DNA from 3 places in the Streptomyces sp. NBC_00859 genome. Region 3 is predicted to be linked to each of the others. Evidence: riboswitches for the same ligand, from Rfam matches in the RefSeq annotation. Region 3 holds a riboswitch; each other region holds the start of a gene.

What was found. Region 3 has a riboswitch for cobalamin ahead of OG584_RS04255 (CbtB-domain containing protein). Riboswitches for the same ligand answer to the same signal wherever they lie in the genome.
Region 1: it holds a riboswitch for cobalamin, as region 3 does, so the genes downstream of both, OG584_RS27705 (cobalamin biosynthesis protein) here and OG584_RS04255 (CbtB-domain containing protein) in region 3, are expected to answer to the same signal.
Region 2: it holds a riboswitch for cobalamin, as region 3 does, so the genes downstream of both, cobN (cobaltochelatase subunit CobN) here and OG584_RS04255 (CbtB-domain containing protein) in region 3, are expected to answer to the same signal.

The regions. Positions count from the first base shown of each region.
Region 1 is NZ_CP108826.1:6,316,749-6,320,781, forward strand. It holds gene OG584_RS27705 (cobalamin biosynthesis protein) at 1-897, opposite strand, end outside; cobalamin riboswitch at 1,019-1,161, opposite strand; gene OG584_RS27710 (hypothetical protein) at 1,289-1,531, opposite strand; gene OG584_RS27715 (anion permease) at 1,551-2,792, opposite strand; gene OG584_RS27720 (class II aldolase/adducin family protein) at 3,053-3,724, shown strand; gene OG584_RS27725 (alpha/beta hydrolase family protein) at 3,831-4,033, shown strand, end outside.
Region 2 is NZ_CP108826.1:7,624,486-7,628,518, reverse strand. It holds gene cobN (cobaltochelatase subunit CobN) at 1-1,951, opposite strand, end outside; cobalamin riboswitch at 1,986-2,140, opposite strand; gene OG584_RS33605 (cobalamin biosynthesis protein CobG) at 2,246-3,565, shown strand; gene OG584_RS33600 (precorrin-8X methylmutase) at 3,570-4,033, shown strand, end outside.
Region 3 is NZ_CP108826.1:1,018,745-1,022,777, reverse strand. It holds gene OG584_RS04270 (HD domain-containing protein) at 1-263, shown strand, start outside; gene OG584_RS04265 (alkaline phosphatase family protein) at 423-1,847, opposite strand; gene OG584_RS04260 (CbtA family protein) at 2,127-2,900, opposite strand; gene OG584_RS04255 (CbtB-domain containing protein) at 2,928-3,152, opposite strand; adenosylcobalamin (AdoCbl) riboswitch at 3,156-3,297, opposite strand; gene OG584_RS04250 (histidine phosphatase family protein) at 3,433-4,002, shown strand.

The DNA.
Region 1 (4,033 bases), 5.3 Mb from region 3:
CGCGAGCGCCAGCAGGGACACCCGGCGCGACAGCCGCACCGCGCGCTCGATGTCGCCGAAGGCCACGGCCCGGCCGCCGCCGTTGAGGACCGCCCGGTGCTCGGCCCGTCCGCCGTAGGAGAGGGCGCCGCCGAGGCGTACGCCCAGCGCACCCGCGAACGACGCTTCCACCGGGCCCGCGTTGGGGCTCGGGTGGCCGCCGGCGTCCGAGCGCCAGGCCCGCAGGGCGCCGCGCGGGTCCCCGCCCGCCAGCACTGCCAGTACCGCGGTGAGCCGGGCGCCCGGCCAGCCCGCCAGATCGTCCAGCCGGGCCGACGCCCAGCCGTAGCGCCGGTACCGGGGCGACTTGTGGCCGACCATCGCGTCCAGGGTGTTCACCGCCCGGAATCCGACGAGCCCCGGCACTCCGGCCAGAGCGCCCCAGACCAGCGCCCCGACGACCGCGTCCGATGTGTTCTCGGCTACGGATTCCACGACCGCCCGCGCGATCTGGTGCTCGTCGAGTGCCTGCGGGTCGCGCCCGCACAGATGCGGCAGCCGTTCCCTTGCCGCCTCGACATCCCCCGCGGCCAGTGCGTCGCCCACGGCGCGCGCCTCGCGCCCCAGCGAGGTGCCGCCGACGACGGCCCAGGTGGCGGCGGCGGTCAGCGCGACGCCCGCGGCGGCCCGGCCGCGTACGGCACGCCGGGCCAGTACGGCGGCGCCGACCGCGCCCCCGGCGCAGACCGCGGTGTGCAGCGTGCCCCACCCGCGGTGGTCGCGCCACAGCCGCCGCTCCACGGCGGCCGCGGCCCGCCCGAAGGCGGCGACGGGGTGCCCGCGCCGGGGATCGGCGCAGACGAGGTCTGCCAGGAGGCCCGTGGTGGCGCCGTACACGAAGACACGCTCTCCACGCATGGGGTCAGCAGGCCGGTACGCCTCGGCGGGCCCACACGGCGGCCGTACTCGGAACGTCGGGCGGTTCGGGCAGCAGGCAGCCGCGCATGGCGTAGTCCTCACTCAGGGTGTCCGCGCCCTGGTTCGACGTGATCGGCGGTGAGAGTTCCTGGCTCCCGGGGATGCGATCCCCGATGACAGTGGCGGGACCGCGCCGGATTCGCACCGGGCTTCCTCTCCTGCCGCCGTATTGGCCCCGGAAGTCCACCACGGTCCGCGAACACCCGTCAACTCACCCTTGACCTGGGCCGGGGCGGTGTGCCGAGCCCCACACGCGCCGCCCGCCCGGCGGCCGTTGAAGGCTGCCGGGCGGGCGGGGTGACGCTTCGGGTGGTGCGCAGTGGCGCGGAGGTCAGGCGACGATCAAGTAGATCCCGTACGCGACGGCCGCGGCGCAGAGCGCGAAGCACGCGTACGAACCGGCGCGGACCACGGGCGCCGGGCCCGCACCCGCAGCCGAGGGTGCGGAGCCTGCTTCCGGCGCGGGCTTCCGCGCCAGGCCCACCACGCCGAGGGTGAACAGGCCCACCAGGCCGACGGTCGCGACGACGCTGACACCGAAGACGGTGCCGAGAGCTGCCCAGTCGATGTTCATGGGGCGGTCTCCTTCTCCTTCAGACCGTGGCGGGCCGGGTGGGTTCCGGCGCGGGGATGGTGGCACGGAGGCCGTGGGATGCCGCCGCTCCGGCCGGCGGCGGCGTGACGGCGGCGATGGCGGTGGTCACCACCCCCGCGGGCTCGTCGAGGCCGGCCGGTTCGTCGGGGGTGACGCTGTGCCGGCTGACCGGCTTGCGGCGGGAGAGCGACCAGATGAGACCGGAGCCCGCGACCAGCAGTACCGCCACGGCACCGATGCCCCAGGGGCCGCGGGCCGTCAGATACTCGGCGCCCGCGCCGACGGCAGCGGCCGCGGGCAGGGTGAGGCACCAGGCGATCAGCATCCGGGTAGCGGTGGACCAGCGGACCACTCCGCCCTTGCGGCCCACGCCCGCGCCCATCACGGCGCCCGAGCAGACCTGGGTGGTGGAGAGCGAGAAGCCGAGGTGCGAGGAGGCCAGGATCACGGTGGCGGCGCCGGTCTGGGCGGCGAAGCCCTGCTGCGGCCTGAGCTCGGTGAGCCCCTTGCCCATGGTCCGGATGATGCGCCAGCCGCCCAGGTAGGTACCGAGTGCGATGGCGGTGCCCGCGGAGACGATGACCCACAGGGGCGGGTTCGAACCGGGTGCGATGACGTTCCCGGTGACCAGGGCGAGGGTGATGACGCCCATGGTCTTCTGCGCGTCGTTGGTGCCGTGGGCGAGGGAGACGAGACCGGCGGACGCGATCTGGCCCGCCCGGTAGCCCTTCGCGGTGGACCTGTCGTCCGTGACGCGGCCGATCCGGTACGTCAGCCGGGTGGCCAGCAGCGCCGCGAGCCCGGCCACGACCGGTGCGGCCACCGCCGGGAGCAGCACCTTGGTGATGACGACGTCGCCGTTGACACCGGACGAGCCGACCGACATCAGCGTGGCTCCGATGAGCCCGCCGAAGAGTGCGTGGGAGGAACTGGACGGCAGCCCGAGCAGCCAGGTCAGCAGATTCCAGAGGATGGCACCGACGAGTGCCGCGAAGATCACTTCTGTGGTGATGCCCTGTTCATTGATGATCCCGCCGGAGATCGTCCTGGCGACCTCCACGGACAGGAACGCTCCGACAAGGTTGAGTACGGCGGACATGGCCACCGCGGTCTTCGGTTTGAGAGCGCCGGTCGAGATGGTCGTGGCCATCGCGTTGGCCGTGTCGTGGAAACCGTTCGTGAAGTCGAACACGAGAGCGGTAATGATCACGATCCCAAGGAGCAGGGTCAAGTGTTCCATTTACCTGGGCAATCGTTCGAGGTCATTGACGAGATGAACGTAGGCAACCTTGGTGAACGGAAGATGAACTGAGCCGGGCGCTGTGGTGACCCTGCCCGGAGGCTCTCGTTCCGTGGCCTCCCGCTCGCGTGCGGCGTACCGGTCCGCCGGGAGGCCTGGCATCATCGCGGCATGGCCGGCCGGTCGGCCGCCTTCCGTGAGAGTGCGGTGGCGGACCCGGCTGGGGACGTGCGACGGCGGAAGCAAAGGGGACAGGTGCGATGGGGGAGCAGGCAGCGGTGGACGGGGCCGGTCCGCTCGCGGGGGCCTGGCGCGATCTCGTCGCCACCGCCCGCAGGACCGCGGCCGAAGGCCTGGTCGTCGGCACATCGGGCAACGTCTCGGTGCGCTGCGGGGACCTCGTCCTGGTCACGCCGAGCGGCGTGCCCTACGAGAAGCTCGGCCCCGGCGACCTCGTCGCCGTCGATCTGGACGGGCACCAGGTCGAGGGGGCGCTGAAGCCGACGAGCGAGTTGCCCCTGCACCTCGCCGTCCACCGCGGCACCAGCGCGACCGCCGTGGTCCACACCCACGCGGTGCACGCGACGGCGGTCTCCACGCTCGTTCCCGAACTGCCCGTCATCCACTACATGGCTGCCGCGCTGGGCGGCCCGGTGCGCGTCGCCCCGTACGCGCTCTACGGAAGCGACGAGCTGGCCGGGAACATGCTGAAGGCCCTCGACGGCCGCTCCGGCTGCCTCCTGCAGAACCACGGCACGGTCACCTACGGCACCTCGCTGGACCAGGCGTACGACCGCACCGCCCAGCTGGAGTGGATGTGCCGGCTCTGGCTCACCGCTTCCGCCGTGCCCGGCCGCACTCCCTCCCTGCTGTCTGCAGGGCAGCTGGCCGAGGTCACCGGGAAACTCCAGGGGTACGGTCAGCCCGGTTAGCGGGCCGTCGGCCGTGCCGCCCCGCAGCCGCGGGTCTCCGCCCCGGTGCGGCCCCGTTTGCACCGGCCCACTGGCACCGCGGGCCGCGCCCCGCGACACTGGAGGAGTGCGCCCGGCAACCGCGACGGCAACGGCCGTCACCACTCTGATCGGCGTCGGCGCGGCCGCGGCAGCGGCCGCCCGGCTGGCAGGCGACGCCGCGCTCCGGACACCGCACGGCAGGGCCCTGCCCGCCGAGCCCCGGCTGTCCGTACACGCGACGGCCCCCGGCCGGATCACCCTGACCAGATGCCTGGCCTCGCTGCGCCC
Region 2 (4,033 bases), 6.6 Mb from region 3:
CGACGTGGAAGATGAAGTCGTCGAAGCCCTCGTCGTCCGGACGGTTCTCCAGGCCCAGGTCGTGGTCGAGTTTGGCGGCCTGGATGAGTGTCCAGATCTGTGCCCGGATGGCGGGGAGTTTCGCCGGGTCCATGGAGGCGATCTGAGCGTATTCGTCGAGCAGCTGTTCCAGGCGCGCGATGTCGCCGTACGACTCGGCGCGTGCCATGGGCGGGATCAGGTGATCGACCAGCGTGGCGTGGACACGTCGCTTGGCCTGGGTTCCCTCGCCCGGGTCGTTCACCAGGAACGGGTAGACCAGCGGAAGATCGCCGAGTGCCGCGTCAGGACCGCACGCGGCGGACAGTCCCGCGTTCTTGCCGGGCAGCCACTCCAGGTTGCCGTGCTTGCCGAGATGGACCATGGCGTCCGCCCCGAAGCCGCCGTCGTCAGCCGATGCGGCGATCCACCGGTAGGCGGCCAAGTAGTGGTGCGACGGGGGCAGATCGGGATCGTGGTAGATCGCGATCGGATTCTCGCCGAACCCGCGCGGCGGCTGGATGAGAATCAGCAGGTTGCCGTGGCGCAGGGCGGCGAGCACGATGTCGCCCTCCGGGTTGCGGCTGCGGTCCAGGAACATCTCGCCGGGCGCCGGGCCCCAGTGCTCCTCCACGTCCGCGCGCAGCGGGGCGGGGAGGGTGGCGTACCAGCGCCGGTAGTCGGCGGCGGGGATACGGACCGGGTTGCGGGCAAGCTGCTCCTCGGTGAGCCACTCCTGGTCGTGGCCGCCGGCCTCGATCAGCGCGCGGATCAGCTCGTCGCCGTCTCCCGACGCGAGGCCGGGTACCTCCTGAGGGCCGAAGTCGTAGCCCTGGTCACGGAGCCGGCGGAGCAGGGCGACGGCACTCGCGGGCGTGTCGAGACCGACGGCGTTGCCGATCCTGGAGTGCTTGGTCGGGTACGCGGACAGCACCAGGGCCAGGCGCTTGTCGGCCGGGGCTATGTGCCGCAGACGAGCGTGGCGCACGGCGATCCCGGCGACGCGGGCGGCCCGTTCGGGGTCGACGACATAGGCGGGGAGCCCGTCCTGGTCGATCTCCTTGAACGAGAAGGGCACCGTGATCAGCCTGCCGTCGAACTCGGGCACGGCGATCTGGCTGGCAGCGTCGAGCGGTGACACGCCCTCGTCATTCTCCTCCCAGGCGGCCCGCGAACCTGTCAGGCAGAGCGCCTGGAGGATGGGCACGTCCAGCGAGGTGAGCGCGCCGGCGTCCCAGGACTCGTCGTCGCCCCCGGCGGACGCCTCGGCGGGTTTCGTCCCTCCCGCCGCCAGCACGGTGGTGACGATGACATCCGCGGCGCGCAGCGTGTCGATGAGCTCCGGCTCGGGGGCCCGCAGCGAGGCGACGTAGAGCGGGAGCGCCCGGCCCCCGATGTCCTCGACGGCCTCGCAGAGGGCGTCCACGAAGGCGGTGTTGCCGCTCATGTGGTGGGCCCGGTAGTAGAGCACCGCGACGGTCGGGCCGTCCGTGGTGCGGACAGTGCGTTCCAGGGGGCCCCAGCTGGGTGCCGGCGCCGGGGGCTCGAAGCCGTGGCCGGTGAGGAGCACGGTGTCGGAGAGGAATCGCGCGAGCTGATCGAGGTTGGCGGGCCCGCCGTGCGCCAGATAGGCGTGGGCCTCGGCGGCGATCCCGACCGGGACGGTCGACGCCTCCATCAACTGGGCGTCGGGGGCCTGCTCACCGGTGAGGACGACGACTGGCCGGCCGTCCGCGAGGAGCAGGTCGAGGCCCTCCTGCCAGGCGCGGATCCCACCGAGGAGGCGCACGACGACGAGGTCGGCGCCTTCGAGGAGAGCGGGCAGGTCGGTGAGCTGGAGACGGGCCGGGTTGGCGAAGCGGTAAGCCACCGGTCCGTCCGCTGCACGGGCGCTGAGCAGGTCGGTGTCGGACGTCGACAGAAGCAGGAGCATGCGGCGTCAGGCCTTCCTCGGGGTGTCCGCGCCCCGGGCGGTGTTAAGACGGCGGGAGTTCCTGGCTCACCCGGCTCGGAGAGCCGGGCTCACAGTGGCGGGACCGCGCCGGGATTTCACCGGGCTTCCTCCCCTGTCGCCGTCGTAGGCGATTGCGGGCCGATCAGCCCGCCGACAAGCATAGTAACGACCTGACGGGCGGCCGGAGGCGGATCCGCGGACCCGGCCCCGCGCACACCGGGTCGTAAGGACCGTCACGTCGGCGCAGGACGGACCCGCTGCGGACCGATCGGTATGCTCGCCGCCATGCCCCGCACTTCCGCACCCCCGCCGCCACGGCAGCCGGTCCCCCGGCGTGACCGCGGTGACGCGTGTCCGGGGAGTCTGCGCCTGCACACGGCGGACGACGGCGCGCTCGCCCGGGTCAGGATCCCCGCGGGCGTACTGACGGTGTCCCAGGCCCGGACGCTGATGGATGCGGCGCGACGGCTCGGCGACGGGGCACTCCACCTGACGTCACGCGGCAACGTGCAGCTGCGCGGGCTGGCGCCGGACTGCGGCCAGGAGCTCGCCGGCGTACTCGCGGACGCCGGACTGCTGCCCTCCGTGCGCCACGAGCGGGCCCGCAACATCGTGGCCTCCCCGCTGTCCGGACTCGAATCACCGGCAGCGGCCGATGTGCACGCCTGGGCACGTGAGTTGGACTCGCTGCTCTGCGCGTGCGACGCGGCTGCCGAGCTGTCCGGCCGCTTTCTGTTCGCGTTCGACGACGGCCGGGGCGATGTGGCCGGGCTCGGCGCCGATGTGACGTTGATCGCTTCTCCGGACGCCGGCGCCCTGCTGTGCGCCGGCGGGGCGCGGGAGGTGCTCGTGGTGCCGCCCGAACACGCTGCCCGCTGCGCGCTGCTGGCGGCCGAGACCTTCCTGGGCGCCGCCCGTGACGCCGGTACCGGCGCCTGGCGGGTGGCTGAACTTCCCGGCGGGCCTTCCGCGTTCGTACGGGCGGTCGCGGAGCGGCTGTCAGCCGCCGGCATCACGGCCGCTGCCCGGGAACGGGCAGAACCGCTGACATCCGGTACCGGCCCTGAGCCCGGCGTCGTGCCGGCGCCGGACGGTCGGGCAGCACTCTCCGTCGAGGCGCCGCTGGGCCTCATCACGGCCGGCCAGTGGAGCCTGCTGACCCGCACGGCACTGCACGACGGCGCCGGTGAGCTGCGGCTGACCCCCTGGCGGGGAGTGGTACTCCCCGGTCTGGGCCCGGACAGCGCCCGCACCCGCCTCGCCGAGCTCTCGGCCGCAGGGATGATCACCGCGGCCGACTCGCCCTGGCACGGGGTGGGGGCATGCATCGGACGCCCCGGCTGTGCCAAGTCCCTGGCCGACGTGCGCGCCGACGCCGCGCCCGCTCCCGGTACTGGCCGTGGTCTGCCCGTGTACTGGTCGGGGTGCGCGCGGCGCTGCGGACACCCGCACGGCGACTGGGTGGACGTGGTCGCCACGGCCGGCGGTTACGACATCTCCGTACGCGGAGAGCGGCTGCGCGACACCATGAACGACCCCTCAGAGTTCGCCGCCACCGTGGCGGAAGCCCGCACCACGCCCCTCCCGCAGTGACGAAATGAGCGAGAAGACAGTGTTCGACTACGAGAAGGACGGCCCGGCGATCTACCGCCAGTCCTTTGCGACCATCCGCGCAGAGGCGGACCTCTCGGGGCTTCCCGCCGATGTCAGCCAGGTCGCTGTCCGGATGATCCACGCCTGCGGGATGGTCGACCTGGTCCGCGATCTCGCGTACACCCCGCAGGTGGTCGCGCGCGCCAGGCAGGCGCTGCGCGCGGGGGCCCCCGTACTGTGCGATGTGGCCATGGTCGCCAGTGGCGTGACCCGTAAACGGCTGCCCGCCGGCAATGACGTGGTGTGCACCCTGTCCGACCCGTCGGTGCCCGACCTCGCCGCGCAGCTCGGCACGACGCGTACCGCCGCCGCACTGGAACTGTGGCGTGACCGTATGGAGGGCGCGGTGGTGGCGGTCGGTAACGCGCCGACCGCTCTCTTCCGGCTCCTTGAGATGATCCGCGAGGG
Region 3 (4,033 bases):
GTGTGCTCACCGCGGACTGGGTGGAAGGCGCTCCGCTCCCGCGCAGTGTCAAGGACATGGTGTTCGCCATGACCAAGCGGGCGGGTGAGGCCCCGGAGGCCTACGCGGCCCGCCTCCTCGCGGTTCCGAGCGCGGTGCTGGTCAAGGAGGCGGACATCGCGCACAACGCGGACCCGCGGCGGCTGGCCGTACTGGACGCACCCACCAGGGACCGCCTCACGGCCAAGTACGCGCGGATGCGGAAGCTGTTGGGGATCGGCTGACCCGCGGGCCGGCCCAGGCGCCGTGCGCCACGGCGTACAGCTTTCCTGGACCGTCGCTCCGAAGGGGCAGGCGACCGCCCGTGGCCGGCCGGCGGGGCGAGCTGGCGTCGCAGCGGGCCCGGCAGGTCACAAGCGCACCGGACCCTGCCTGCCCCGGCACTACGTGCGCGGCCGGTGCCCCCGCTCCTGCCGCGGGAACGCCTGGTCGGCCCCCGGCAGCGTCGGCTTCGGCAGCGTGGCCACCTCCTCCTTCGCCTGTTCCAGCTGCTCGGCCGTGTCCTGCGGCAGGTGCGGCGGGCGGTGGTGGGTGTCGGAGAAGCGGAACGCCGACGTCAGATCGCCGAAGGTACGGCGGCGCCACTGGGTGATGTTGGGTTCCCGCACGCCCGTGAACCGCTCCAGGAACTGCAGCGCCGACGTGTGGTCGAACCGCTCGCCCGCGACCCAGCCGCCCACGGTCCAGGGCGACACGATGATCGCCGGGACCCGGAAACCGCCGCCGATCGGCAGACCCTGGACGAACTCGTCCGTCGTGCCCGCTTTCGGGGTGGAGGGCGCCACATGGTCGAACAGGCCGTCGTTCTCGTCGTAGTTGAGAATGAAGGCCGTCTTCGCCCATACCTTCGGATTGGACGCGATGGCCTCGATCTTCTGGGCCACGAAGTCGGCGCCCGCCGCCGGAAGATAGTCCGGGTGCTCGGACTGATAGCTCGTCGGCATGATCCATGAGACGGCCGGCAGCCGGTCGTTGCGGGCGTCGTCCTCGAACGTGCCCTCCGGCTGGGGGCGTACCCCGCGCTCGTACAGCTCGTCACCGGGCCTGGCGTTCTTGAAGGCCTCGAAGTTCTCCAGCATGTTGCAGCCGTAGTCGTCGTCCTGCTGGTAGACCTTCCAGCTGACGCCCGCCGCCTGGAGCCGCTCGGCGTAGGTCATCCAGCGGTACGGCGTGGGGGCCGTGTTGTTGAGGATCGGGCCGCCCTGGGTGCCGTTCGGGTCGATTGTGCCCGTCATCCAGTACAGCCGGTTCGGCCAGGTGGGCCCGAGCACCGAGCAGAAGTAGTTGTCGCAGATGGTGAAGGTCTCCGCCAGCGCGAACTGGAAGGGGATGTCCTCACGGGTGTAATAGCCCATGACATAGGGGCCGTTGAGCCCGTCGGCCTTGCGGTGGGCGGGGAGCCACTGGTCCATCCGGCCGCCGTTCCACGCCTCGTGCTGGACGGACCAGGCGTGACTGGTGGACGGGATGGCCTGGGCGCTCGACGTGTGCGTGTCCAGATGGAACGGCAGCAGGTAGCCCTTCGGGTTCACCGCGTCCGGCTGGTAGAAGACAGGCCTTCCGTTGTCCAGCTTCTGCGCGTGCGGATCGCTGAAGCCGCGCACACCGGACAGCGTGCCGAAGTAGTGGTCGAACGAGCGGTTCTCCTGCATCAGCATGACGACGTGTTCGATGTCGCGCAGCGATCCGTGGCGCGGCGGACCGGCCGCGACCGCCTTCTGCACACTGGGCGGCAGCAGCGACAGCGCCGCCGCGCCACCGGCAGCCGCCGCTGAGCCAAGGAGTCTGCGTCGCGTCAACTCGGCCATGAACGTCCCCTTCTCGAGCTCGGATCGGTCCTTGTTCAGGACCCTCCGGAACTCTCGCGGGAGGCCGGTGAGGAGCAGAGGAGCGTATCGGTGAACAGGCGGCCAATGAGTGGCAAGCAGTTGCCCAAGCCGTGGTCCGCGGCGGCGGGCGGATTCCGCCCGGAAGAGGTCCGGACGGACCAGATCCCGCCCGGATGTGATCCGGGCGGGATTCTGGGTCTGCGGTGCCGGAGAGGAGAAACGGCCCGCTCCGGTGATCAGCTGCCGTGAACCGTCACTTCACGCCCGGCCGGCCGGTGCGGTGGTGCGTGCCGCCGTGCCGGTCGTCTCACGTGCCGGAGCCGTCCGCGGCAGCAGGTGGCGCTCGGCGAGGTGACCGAAGAACAGCCCGAACGCGGTCCACAGCGTGAGCTGGATGGCGAGCGCCGAGAGCCGGAACTGCCAGAGCAGTGTGGCAGGGAAGTCCTTCGGGACCTCGTTGACGGCAGGCAGGAACGCGTAGGCGAGACCGACCACCACGAGGAACGCGGCTCCCGCCGAGATGGTCGCGTTCCAGTTGCCCAGCCGGGGCGCGAGCCGTTTGCCGAGGATCACCGCGGCGACGGCGAGCAGCACGCTGAGGACCATCATGAGGAAGTACAGGGTGGTGCGCTTGCCGATCGTGTCCGGATCGCCCACGGACGGCGGGTTGGCCGGGTACTTGAGGAACGGCACGACGTACACCGCGATCAGCGCGCTGACCGAGACCAGCGCGGCGGTCGCTCGCGGGCCGAACCGGCCGATACGCCCGAGCGCGAAGCAGAACGCGAGAGCGGCGATGCCGCCGACCGCGATCCCGAAGACGAGCACACCGGTGGCCAGACCGGCTGTCGACTGGAGCGAGCGGCTGACCACCTCCATCTCGTGCTCGTGGCTGTGCGCGTCCTCGAAGGCGATGGCCGAGTCCACCCGCGGTTCACCGAGCAGGTAGGCGACGACCAGGGCCAGCAGGCCGGCCACGAGACCGGCCAGCATGCCGCGGACGAGCAGGGCGCGTACGGATATGGAGTTCATGAGAGAGGTCCCCCTGGACGTCAGTGATCAGTGGCAGGGGAAGCCGAGGAGATGACGCCCGTCATGGACCCACTCGTGCACATCCGTGCCCGAGACGAGCGAAGTGGCACCCTGCTCGGCACCGACGAAGTACAGCAGGATGAGCATGAGGATCCCGAAGAAGACCGCCCAGGGGGCGATGGCCTTGAGGGAGATGGGGGCGATCGCCGGAGTGGCGGGAGTGCTGGGGGTGGGGGCAAGGGAGCTTGCCATGGCAGAACCTCCTGGGGAACACGCGTCCCGATCGTGGTACCTGAGACGAAGGTCCTGGGTCTGACTTCCCGCGGAGCGGGTTCACAGTGGCGCGACCGTGCCGGATTCCCACCGGACTTCCATCACACCTTCGTCATGTTCACGTGACCGTACCGCCTGGCGGGCGGGCTCCGCTACGGTGCCGGTCGGCCGGACGGTCCGTCACACCCCTTGCCCGCTGCCCGCGACCCCCGTGATGTGCTTGCCCCGCCGAGGCACAGGACAGCAGGAGGGACCGGCGATGACGGTACGAGTGATGTTGATCTCACCCGCCCGCAGCACCGCGCTGCGCGAGGTCCGCTTCGACGACGAGGGGCCGCTGGACGAGTCGGGCGCCCGCCGTGCGGCGCTCGCCGCGGACGCCGTGCCGGGTGCCGACCGCCAACTGGCCGCCCCCGACGCCCGGTGCCGTGAGACAGCTGCCGCGCTCGGTCTGCGGGCCCGGCCCGAACCTGCCCTGAGAGGCTGGGACTTGGGCCGCTGGCGAGGGAGGACTCTGGCGGAGCTGGCCGAGCGGGAACCGGAAGCGGTGGCCGAATGGCTGGCGGACCCCGCGGCCTCACCGCACGGCGGTGAGTCTCTGCGCGGGCTGCGCGAGCGGGCCGGCGGCTGGCTGGAGAGGCTGGCGGGCAGCGGCGGCCGGGTGGCCGCGGTCGCCGGCCCCGCCGTCGTGCGGGCGGCCGTACTGCACGCGCTGGCCCTGCCCGACGAGGCGTTCTGGCGGCTGGACGCGGCGCCGCTGACCCTGACCGAGCTGAGCGGCAGGGCCGGACGGTGGAACCTGCGCATCGGACGGCCGCTGGAGCCCTGACCCGGGATGCGGGCCCGCGGCAGGTGCGCTG